4 regions of the Bradyrhizobium sp. McL0616 genome follow, and region 2 is predicted to be linked to each of the others. Evidence: predicted binding sites of a transcription regulator. Region 2 holds the regulator's gene; each other region holds the start of a gene.

Region 1 (2,198 bases), 3.2 Mb from region 2:
GCACATGAGCACGATCGAGGTCAAATGAGCCGGGTTGCGGCCCCGCAAAAGGCCAAGTCCCGCTCGATTAAGTCGAATCCCTTCAAACGAAGCCGGTGCGCCGGCACGGAGCAAAGCAAGCGTGGCAGGCCGCGTTCCCCCCCGACAATTGGCATTTTCGCTTCCGCATGCGGAGAGCCTCAGCCGGGACAATTTCCTCGAGGGCCCCGCCAACGCCGCCGGCCTCGCTTTGATCGACAGCTGGCCGGAATGGCCGAACCGGATCATGTGGCTCGCCGGGCCCGAAGGAAGCGGCAAAAGCCACCTCGCCGCGATCTGGGCCGAAGATTCCGGGGCGCGCTCCACCACCGCCAATGCGCTGACCGCCACCGCCGTCCCCGGAGCGCTCGCGACCGGCGCCCTGGTGGTTGAGGATCTCAAGGCGAAAGACTTTGACGAGCGCGCGCTCTTCCACCTCATGAACCTCGCACGCGAGGACGGCGCCTACGTGCTCTTCACCGGACGCGAGGTGCCGGCGGCGCTGGACGTCGAGTTGCGGGACCTGCGGTCGCGGCTGCGCGCAGTTCCATCAGTCTCGCTGCTGCCGCCGGACGACCAGCTCTTCCGCGGCCTGATCATCAAATTCTGCGCCGACCGCCAGCTCACCGTGGACGAGAGCGTGGTGAGCTATCTCGCGACCCGGCTGGAACGGTCCTCGGCCGCCGCCCGGCGGGCCGTGGAACTGCTCGACAGCGAGGCCCTGCGGCTCGGTCGTCCCGTCACCCGGGCGCTCGCCGCCGAGCTGCTCCGGGACGCCTGAGCGCCGGACAACCATTAGGCCACGCTTGACGCGGCCGGGCGGCGGAACATCAATGTCATCGAAACGTCATCGCACTAACACATGCTCTCGCCGGTTTTGCGCGTAAGTCGCAAAGTGAGGCGATCAAGGATGGACCGGCTTCTGATGGACTCCGCGCAAGCTGTTGATACTAAAGACAAAGTACCTGAAGCCGAGGGCCTTCCGGCGATCGCTTCGAGCCCCGAACGATTTATCAATCGAGAGCTCTCCTGGCTGCACTTCAACCGGCGCGTCCTGGAGGAATCGGTCAATCCCAGCCACCCGGTGCTGGAGCGGGTGCGATTCCTGTCGATTTCGGCGAATAACCTCGACGAGTTCTTCATGGTCCGCGTTGCCGGCATCAAGGCCCAGATACGCGAGGGCATTGCCGAGCGCAGCCCCGACGGCCTGACGCCATCCGAGCAGCTCGCCCTGATCAACCGCACCGTCTCCCACCTTGCCTCCGACCAGCAGGCGATCTGGGCCGACCTGCGCGGCACCCTCGCCGATGTCGGCATCGTGCTGGTCGACGGCAAGGACGTCACCAAGGCGCAGCGGGCGTGGATCGAGGATTACTTCCTCGCCAACGTCTTTCCGCTGTTGACGCCGCTCGCGATCGATCCGGCCCATCCCTTCCCGTTCATTCCGAGCCTCGGCTTCACCATCGCGCTCCAGCTCACGCGCGCCGTCGACGGCAAGCAGATGAACGCGCTGATCCGCATGCCCGGCAAGATCGACCGCTTCATCCGCCTGCCGGCCGACGGCAAGGTGGTGCGCCTGATTTCGCTGGAGCAGGCGACCGCCCTGTTCATCAACCGGCTGTTCCCCGGCTACAGTCTCCACGGCCAGGGCGCTTTTCGCGTTATCCGCGACTCCGAACTCGAAATCGAGGAAGAGGCCGAGGATCTCGTCCGCCTGTTCGAGACCGCGCTGAAGCGGCGCCGCCGCGGCTCGGTGATCCGGCTCGAGATCGACGCCAAAATGCCGGAGCAGCTGCGCAACTTCGTGCAGCATGCGCTCTCGACCGCCGACGACGAGGTGTTTCTGGTCGACGGCGTGCTCGCCATGAACGAGCTCTCGCAGCTGACCCGGCTCGACCGGCCCGATCTCGAATTCACACCTTACGTACCGCGCCATCCCGAGCGCGTGCGCGAGCATGGCGGCGACATCTTTGCCGCGATCCGGCAGAAGGACCTGGTGGTCCATCACCCCTACGAATCCTTCGACGTGGTGGTGCAGTTCCTCCAGCAGGCCACGCGCGATCCCGACGTCGTTGCGATCAAGCAGACGCTCTATCGCACCTCCAATAACTCGCCGATCGTGCGTGCGCTTGCGGAGGCCGCTGAAGCCGGCAAATCCGTCACCGCGCTGATCGAGCTGA
Region 2 (2,198 bases):
GGACATGGGTTCTGAACATACCGCAAAGGCCTTCGACACCGACCTCCAGGAACTTACCCGCCTGGTCGCCGAGATGGGCGGGATTGCCGAGCGCATGATCGTCGATTCCGTCGACGCGCTGATCCGCCGCGACGTCGCGCTCGGCCAGCGCGTCGTCGCCACCGACGTCGAGCTCGACGCGCTCCAGAAGCGCATCGAGGAGCGCGCCGTGCTCACCATCGCTCGCCGCCAGCCGATGGCGGTCGATCTGCGCGAGATCGTCGGCGCCATGCGCGTCGCGACCGATCTCGAGCGCATCGGCGACCTCGCCAAGAACATGGGCAAGCGCGTCGCGGCGCTGGAGACCGATTTCCATCCGCTCAAGCTGTTCCGCGGCCTCGAGCACATGACCGACCTGGTGCAGCAGCAGGTCAAATCGGTGCTGGACGCATATGCCGCGCATGATCTGCCGGCGGCGATGGCGGTGTGGAAGGGCGACGAGGAAGTCGACGCCATCTGCACCTCGCTGTTCCGCGAGCTCCTCACCTACATGATGGAGGATCCGCGCAACATCTCGTTCTGCATCCATCTGATGTTCTGCGCCAAGAACATCGAGCGGATCGGCGATCACGCCACCAACATCGCCGAGACCGTGTTCTATATGATCGAAGGTCAGGCCATGACCGACAAGCGGCCGAAGGGCGACATGACGACCTTCGCCACGACCCTCCCGAATACTTGAATAATTAAGGAGCGACGACCCCATGGGCGCACGCATTATGGTGGTTGAGGACGAGGAAGCTCTGACCGAGCTTCTCCGCTACAACCTCGAAGGCGACGGCTATGACGTCGAGACGGTGATGCGCGGCGACGACGCCGATACCCGTCTCAAGGAGCACATCCCCGATTTGATCGTGCTCGACTGGATGCTGCCGGGGCTATCCGGCATCGAGCTGTGCCGGCGGCTGCGCGCGCGGTCCGATACCAAGCAGCTCCCGATCATCATGCTCACCGCGCGCGGTGAGGAGAGTGAGCGAGTGCGGGGATTGGCGACCGGCGCCGACGATTACATCGTCAAGCCGTTCTCGGTCCCTGAGCTGCTCGCCCGCGTAAAGGGCCTGCTCAGGCGCGCAAGCCCGGAGCGGCTCGCCACCGTGCTGGCGTTTGGCGACATCGAACTCGACCGTGACAAGCGCCGCGTGGCGCGCTCGGGCCGGCCGATCGATCTCGGCCCGACCGAGTATCGCCTGCTGGAGTTTTTCCTGGAGCATCCCGGCCGCGTGTTCTCGCGCGAGCAGCTGCTCGACAGCGTCTGGGGCCGCGATATCTACATCGACGAGCGCACCGTCGACGTGCATATCGGTCGCCTGCGCAAGCTGCTCAATCTCGGTCGCGAGCAGGACCCGATCCGCACCGTCCGTGGCGCCGGCTATGCGCTGGATGATCGGTTTGCGAAGGCGGAGCAGGCGTAGGGTTCTGTGGTTAGTTGCTGACTGCCGCTACCATCTCCGATGTCGTCCAGGCCTATTACGCACTAGGCCGGGACGACACTGAATTTGTCGAACCGCCGTCGCTTGGACGGCGAAACCTTGGAAGCAGACTAACTCACCGTGACGGCTTCACCGGCGCGCGGCGGCGATCTGACGCCGGCTGGTACGCGACGCGCGAGTGTTGGGCGCAATAGGGCAGGCCCGAGAGCGCCCTGCCGCCGCAGAAGAAGAAGTCCGGACTCGAGGGATCGCCGACCGGCCAGTGGCAGGTCGCCTCGTTCAATTCGAGCAGCGACAGCCGCTGGCTCATCGGCACCACGTTGTCGTAGGTGACCGGATCCGGCTCAGCCTCGACCTCGAAGGCCTGCGCAAGCGCGGTGTTGCCGCGCGCAATCGGCCGGGTCACCCGCATCATGTGCTGCGCGGGACGCGCCTTGCGTGGCCGCGGAGCTGCCGACGACGGGCTCTTGGCACGGCCGGACAGGCCCAGCCGGTGCACCTTGCCGATCACGGCATTGCGGGTCACATTGCCGAGTTCAGCTGCGATCTGGCTGGCCGAAAGTCCGGCCTCCCAAAGCTTTTTCAACTGCTCGACGCGATCGTCCGACCATGTCAAAACCGTCATTGCGCCCTTTCCCTCGCTACGAGCCGCCTTGCTGGGGCTGCGCTGCGAATGCCTAAGTCTCGAAAAACCCGTGCCGCCAGAATCCCTTGAAGTTCGCCGGGCGC
Region 3 (2,198 bases), 1.4 Mb from region 2:
ATCCGCTTCGGCCTGCTGCCGCAGGTGCTGCCCGTGATCGCCGGCCAGGTGCTCTATTTCATCGAATCCAACACCCGTTCGGCCACCATCATCGGCATCGTCGGTGCCGGCGGCATCGGCCTCCAGCTCGCCGAGCAGATCCGCGTGCTGGAATGGCAGAAGGTGTCGTTCCTGATTCTGATGATCTTGGTCACCGTCGCCGCGATCGATTTCGTATCGAGCAAGCTGCGTTTCGCCATCATCGGGCGGCGGGCTGTGGCTTAGTCTTGGCCTCTCCCCGTAAGAACGGGGCGAGGGAGAAGAGGCAGCCCGCCCTACGATTCCACCAGAAACTCCACCCGCTCCGCCACAAAACGCGAGTGCTTGGTCACCAGCGGCTTGCCGTCGAGGTCGAGGTCGGTGGCATCGACCACCAGGATCGGACGTCCGAGCGGAAGATCGAGCCGCGCAGCGTCGGTCGCATCGACGATGCCCGCGGTGATCCGGGTCGCGCCACGGCGATAGTCGCGAACCCCGTAATGCTCGAGCAGCTTCGTCATCGAGCGCGTCGCGGCGAACACGTTGCCCGCTCCCGGAAATAGCTCCGCCGACAACCAGGTGGTTGAGACGCAGATCGGCGTGCGGTCGGCGAGGCGAATGGCCTCGATCCGCACCAGCGGCGCGCCGACCTTCAGGCCAAGCTCGCGCGCCAGCTCGCGGGTTGCGACGTCCTCGGAGGCTTCGATCAACTGTCCGCGCGGCTCGCGCCCGCCGGCGCCGACGATCTCGGAGAAACGCGTGCGCGAACGTAGCGGATAGGCGAGCTTCTGTGCCTCGACATAGGTGCCGCTGCCTCGCTCGGCACGCACCAGGCCGCGTTCGGCAAGGGCTGCGAGCGCGCGCCGCACCGTATGGCGGTTGACGCGATAGGTTTCGGCGATCTCCATCTCGCCCGGCAGCTTGTCGCCTGCGGCGAAGCGACCGTCGGCGATGCCGCGCTCGATGCCGTCGGCAACGAGGCGCCACAGCGCGACGCCCGAAGAGGCGGTGTCCTGCATGCTCATATCGCCGACCAGCCTAGCCCGAAAATCATACGCTTGTCACGAAACAGTCATGGCGCTTCCGTATCAAGTTGTCTAGTATCATAGACAACTTGAGTTCGGCAAGGTCGGTGGATTCGGTGACCCAGCACAATACCCAGCAAGCCCAGCGCAAGGCCGCCATGGCCGTGCTGGCGCACGCGGAGGCGGGCGAGATCGCCGCCCGCCTCCGCACGATTCCCTTGCCCGGCCATCAGGATCTGCGTGAACCCGAGAACGGCCTGGTGATGTTGCGCGGCCGGGTCGGCGGCGACGGCGCGCCGTTCAACCTCGGCGAGGCGACGGTGTCGCGCGCCGCGGTCCGACTAGCGAGCGGCGAGGTCGGTTTCGGCTACACGCTCGGGCGCGACGGTGAGAAGGCTCGGCTGATCGCGCTGTGCGATGCGCTGGCGCAGTCGCAGGACTTTGGCGCAGCTGTGGAGCGCGATGTTATCGCGCCGTTGCGCGAGCAGCTTATGATTCGGCGCAAGCAGGCGGCGGAAGAGACCGCCGCGACGAAGGTTGATTTCTACACCATGGTGCGCGGTGAGGGGTGAGGCCATGACCACGATTGCGGAACTGCCGCCGGGTTTCGTCGACAAGGTGTTGTCGGCGCAATCGACCTTTCGCTCGGTGATGGACGCTATGGCGCGGCCGGGATCGGTCCAGCGCATCGTGCCGATGGCGGGAACGCCCGGACCGATGATGCGCGGCACCGCCGCGATCGCGCTGACGCTGTTCGACCACGATACGCCGCTCTGGCTCGATGCCCGGATGTCGGAGAGTTCCGACGTGGTGAAATGGCTGAAGTTCCACACCGGCGCGCCGGTCATCCAGGACTCCTCGATCGCGAGCTTTGCGTTGATCAGCGATGGCGCCTTGCTTCCGGCGCTGGAGCGTTTTGCGCTCGGCACCAGCGAATATCCGGATCGCTCGACCACGTTGATCGTTCAGGTCGAAAGCCTGGATGCGGGCCGCAGTTTCGAGCTGCGTGGCCCCGGCATCGATGGCGTCACAGCCCTCCAGGCAGCGATCAGGCCCGCCGATCTGTTCGAGCGGCTGCGTATGAACGAAGCGCTGTTTCCGCGCGGCATCGATGTGGTGCTGGTCGCCGATGACTCCGTGGTTGCGATCCCGCGC
Region 4 (2,198 bases), 2.4 Mb from region 2:
TTGGGCACACCGACGCGCATCCTGGGCTCCTTCCAACGGCTTGATTCACCTCGCTATCGTAGCGACGTGGCCAGTTTGGTTTCGTGCAAATATCCGCTAGCTTCGACCTCCCCGCGCCGGTTTCCGGCGCGCAAACGCCCTTTCACGCTGGAAACGAAACCTTGGCCCTCGACCGTAAAGATCTCGCCATCCTCGCGGAACTCACCACCAATGCGCGGGCCAGCCACACCGAGCTCGCCACCAAAGTCGGCCTTTCGAGCACGGCGTTGGCGCGGCGGCAGAAGGCGCTGGAGGACGACGGCTATATCCAGGCCTACCAGGCCGCGCTTGATCTGGCGCAGTTCGGCCTCACCACGACGGTGCTGGTCCGCATCGCGCTGGAGAGCCAGAGCGACGAAGCGCTGAAGGCGTTCGAGGCCGAGGTGGTGAAGTGCCCTTCCGTCGTGCGCTGCTTCCTGATGTCGGGCACCGACGACTACATCCTGATCGTGCTCGCCCGCGACATCCAGGATTTCGAGCGCATCCACCGCACCGAGCTGTCACGCCTACCGCGCGTCGCACGGGTGCAATCGAGCTTCGCGCTGCGCGAAGTGGTCAACCGCGCGGTGCCGACCGTGGTGTTCGGCGAGGCGAAGCGGTAGCGGTTCCCTCGCCCGCGAGCGCGACGAAGGCCACCCCGCGCCTTTGTCATCCAATTGTCATGGAATGTGTCGAGACCTGTTGGCCTCGCTCATTCGGGACCTGACATGGACTATTTCAAGCGCTTCAACTTCCTGTTCGCCGCACCTGTGTTCGACGTCGACGACCTCGAAGGCGTCCGCTTCAACCAGATCATCGAGGAGATCCAGCGCTCCGGCTTCGAGGTGGTCCGGGCCCGCAAGCTGGAGGACGCCGAGATGGCGGTGCAGACCGATGCCGCGATCGGCTGCATGGTGGTGGACTGGGGCAAGAAGGGCCTGGAGGGCAAGACCTCGGCGCTGATCAATCTGATGCGGCGCCGCGGCCTCGACTTCCCGATCATCCTCCTGATCCGGCGCAAGCGGTTCGAGGACCTGCCGGTCGAAGTGCTCGACTTCATCGACGGCTACGTCTTCCTGTCCGAGGAGACGCCGACCTTCATCGCCAAGAATCTAATCAGCCGGCTGAAGCAATATGCCGAGACGCTGAAGACGCCGTTCTTCGGCGCGCTGGTCGACTATGCCGAGGAAGGCAACCAGCTCTGGACCTGCCCGGGCCACAATGGCGGCGTGTTCTACAACCGCAGCCCGATCGGCCGGGTCTTCGTCGAGCATCTCGGCGAATCCGTATTCCGCGACGACCTCGACAATTCCGTGCTCGATCTCGGCGACCTCCTCACCCATGAGGGCCCGGCGCTGAAGGCGCAGAAGGAAGCCGCGCAAATCTTCGGGGCGGAAAAGACCTATTTCGTACTCAACGGCACCTCGACCTCGAACAAGGTCGCGCTCGGCGCGCTCGTCACCGACGGCGACCTCGTGTTGTTCGACCGCAACAACCACAAGGCCGCCCATCATGGCGCGCTGATGATCAATGGCGGCATCCCGGTCTACGTGCCGACCATCCGCAACGCCTGGGGCCTGATCGGCCCGATGCGCTGGGACGCGCTGGACGAGAAGGCCTTGCGCGAGGCGATCCGCAATCACCCGCTGGTCACCGACAAGGATGCCTGGCGCAAGGAGCGGCCGTTCCGCGTCGCCGTAGTCGAGCAGTGCACCTATGACGGTACGATCCACAATGCCGAGATGATCCTGAAGCGCATCGGCCATCTCTGCGAGTACATCCTGTTCGACGAGGCCTGGGCCGGCTTCATGAAATTCCACCCGCTCTATACCGGCCGCTTCGCGATGGGGCTGGCGAATCTTCCGCCCGAAGCGCCCGGCATTATCGCGACGCAGTCTACCCACAAGCAGCTCGCGAGTTTCTCGCAGGCGTCCCAAATCCATATCAAGGACCGCCATATCCGCGGCCAGAAGCGGCGCGTCGAGCACCGCCGCTTCAACGAAAGTTTTATGCAGCACGCCGCGACATCTCCCTTCTATCCACTCTTCGCGTCGCTGGATGTCGGCGCACAAATGATGAAGGGCCGCTCCGGCGAAGTGCTGTGGGACGACACGATCCGGCTCGGCATCGAGCTGCGCAAGAAGATCCGCGCGATGCGCCGCGAGTTCGAGGACAAGGAG

What was found. The regulator PhoB, encoded in region 2, activates phosphate uptake and scavenging genes when phosphate is short. The targets are predictions, from matches to a motif close to TGTCATNNANCTGTCAT.
Region 1: the regulator PhoB is predicted to act here: its motif matches at 853-869, upstream of ACPPVR_RS25145 (RNA degradosome polyphosphate kinase).
Region 3: the regulator PhoB is predicted to act here: its motif matches at 1,078-1,094, upstream of phnF (phosphonate metabolism transcriptional regulator PhnF).
Region 4: the regulator PhoB is predicted to act here: its motif matches at 686-702, upstream of ACPPVR_RS29010 (Orn/Lys/Arg decarboxylase N-terminal domain-containing protein).

The regions. Positions count from the first base shown of each region.
Region 1 covers NZ_CP188255.1:5,140,411-5,142,608, forward strand. Annotated here, with positions in the region: gene ACPPVR_RS25135 (CDP-alcohol phosphatidyltransferase family protein) at 1-28, shown strand, start outside; gene ACPPVR_RS25140 (chromosomal replication initiator DnaA) at 122-799, shown strand; gene ACPPVR_RS25145 (RNA degradosome polyphosphate kinase) at 944-2,198, shown strand, end outside.
Region 2 covers NZ_CP188255.1:8,345,378-8,347,575, reverse strand. Annotated here, with positions in the region: gene phoU (phosphate signaling complex protein PhoU) at 5-721, shown strand; gene phoB (phosphate regulon transcriptional regulator PhoB) at 744-1,451, shown strand; gene ACPPVR_RS40285 (GcrA family cell cycle regulator) at 1,585-2,094, opposite strand.
Region 3 covers NZ_CP188255.1:1,131,195-1,133,392, forward strand. Annotated here, with positions in the region: gene phnE (phosphonate ABC transporter, permease protein PhnE) at 1-264, shown strand, start outside; gene phnF (phosphonate metabolism transcriptional regulator PhnF) at 315-1,043, opposite strand; gene phnG (phosphonate C-P lyase system protein PhnG) at 1,151-1,615, shown strand; gene phnH (phosphonate C-P lyase system protein PhnH) at 1,620-2,198, shown strand, end outside.
Region 4 covers NZ_CP188255.1:5,987,693-5,989,890, forward strand. Annotated here, with positions in the region: gene ald (alanine dehydrogenase) at 1-20, opposite strand, end outside; gene ACPPVR_RS29005 (Lrp/AsnC family transcriptional regulator) at 162-641, shown strand; gene ACPPVR_RS29010 (Orn/Lys/Arg decarboxylase N-terminal domain-containing protein) at 747-2,198, shown strand, end outside.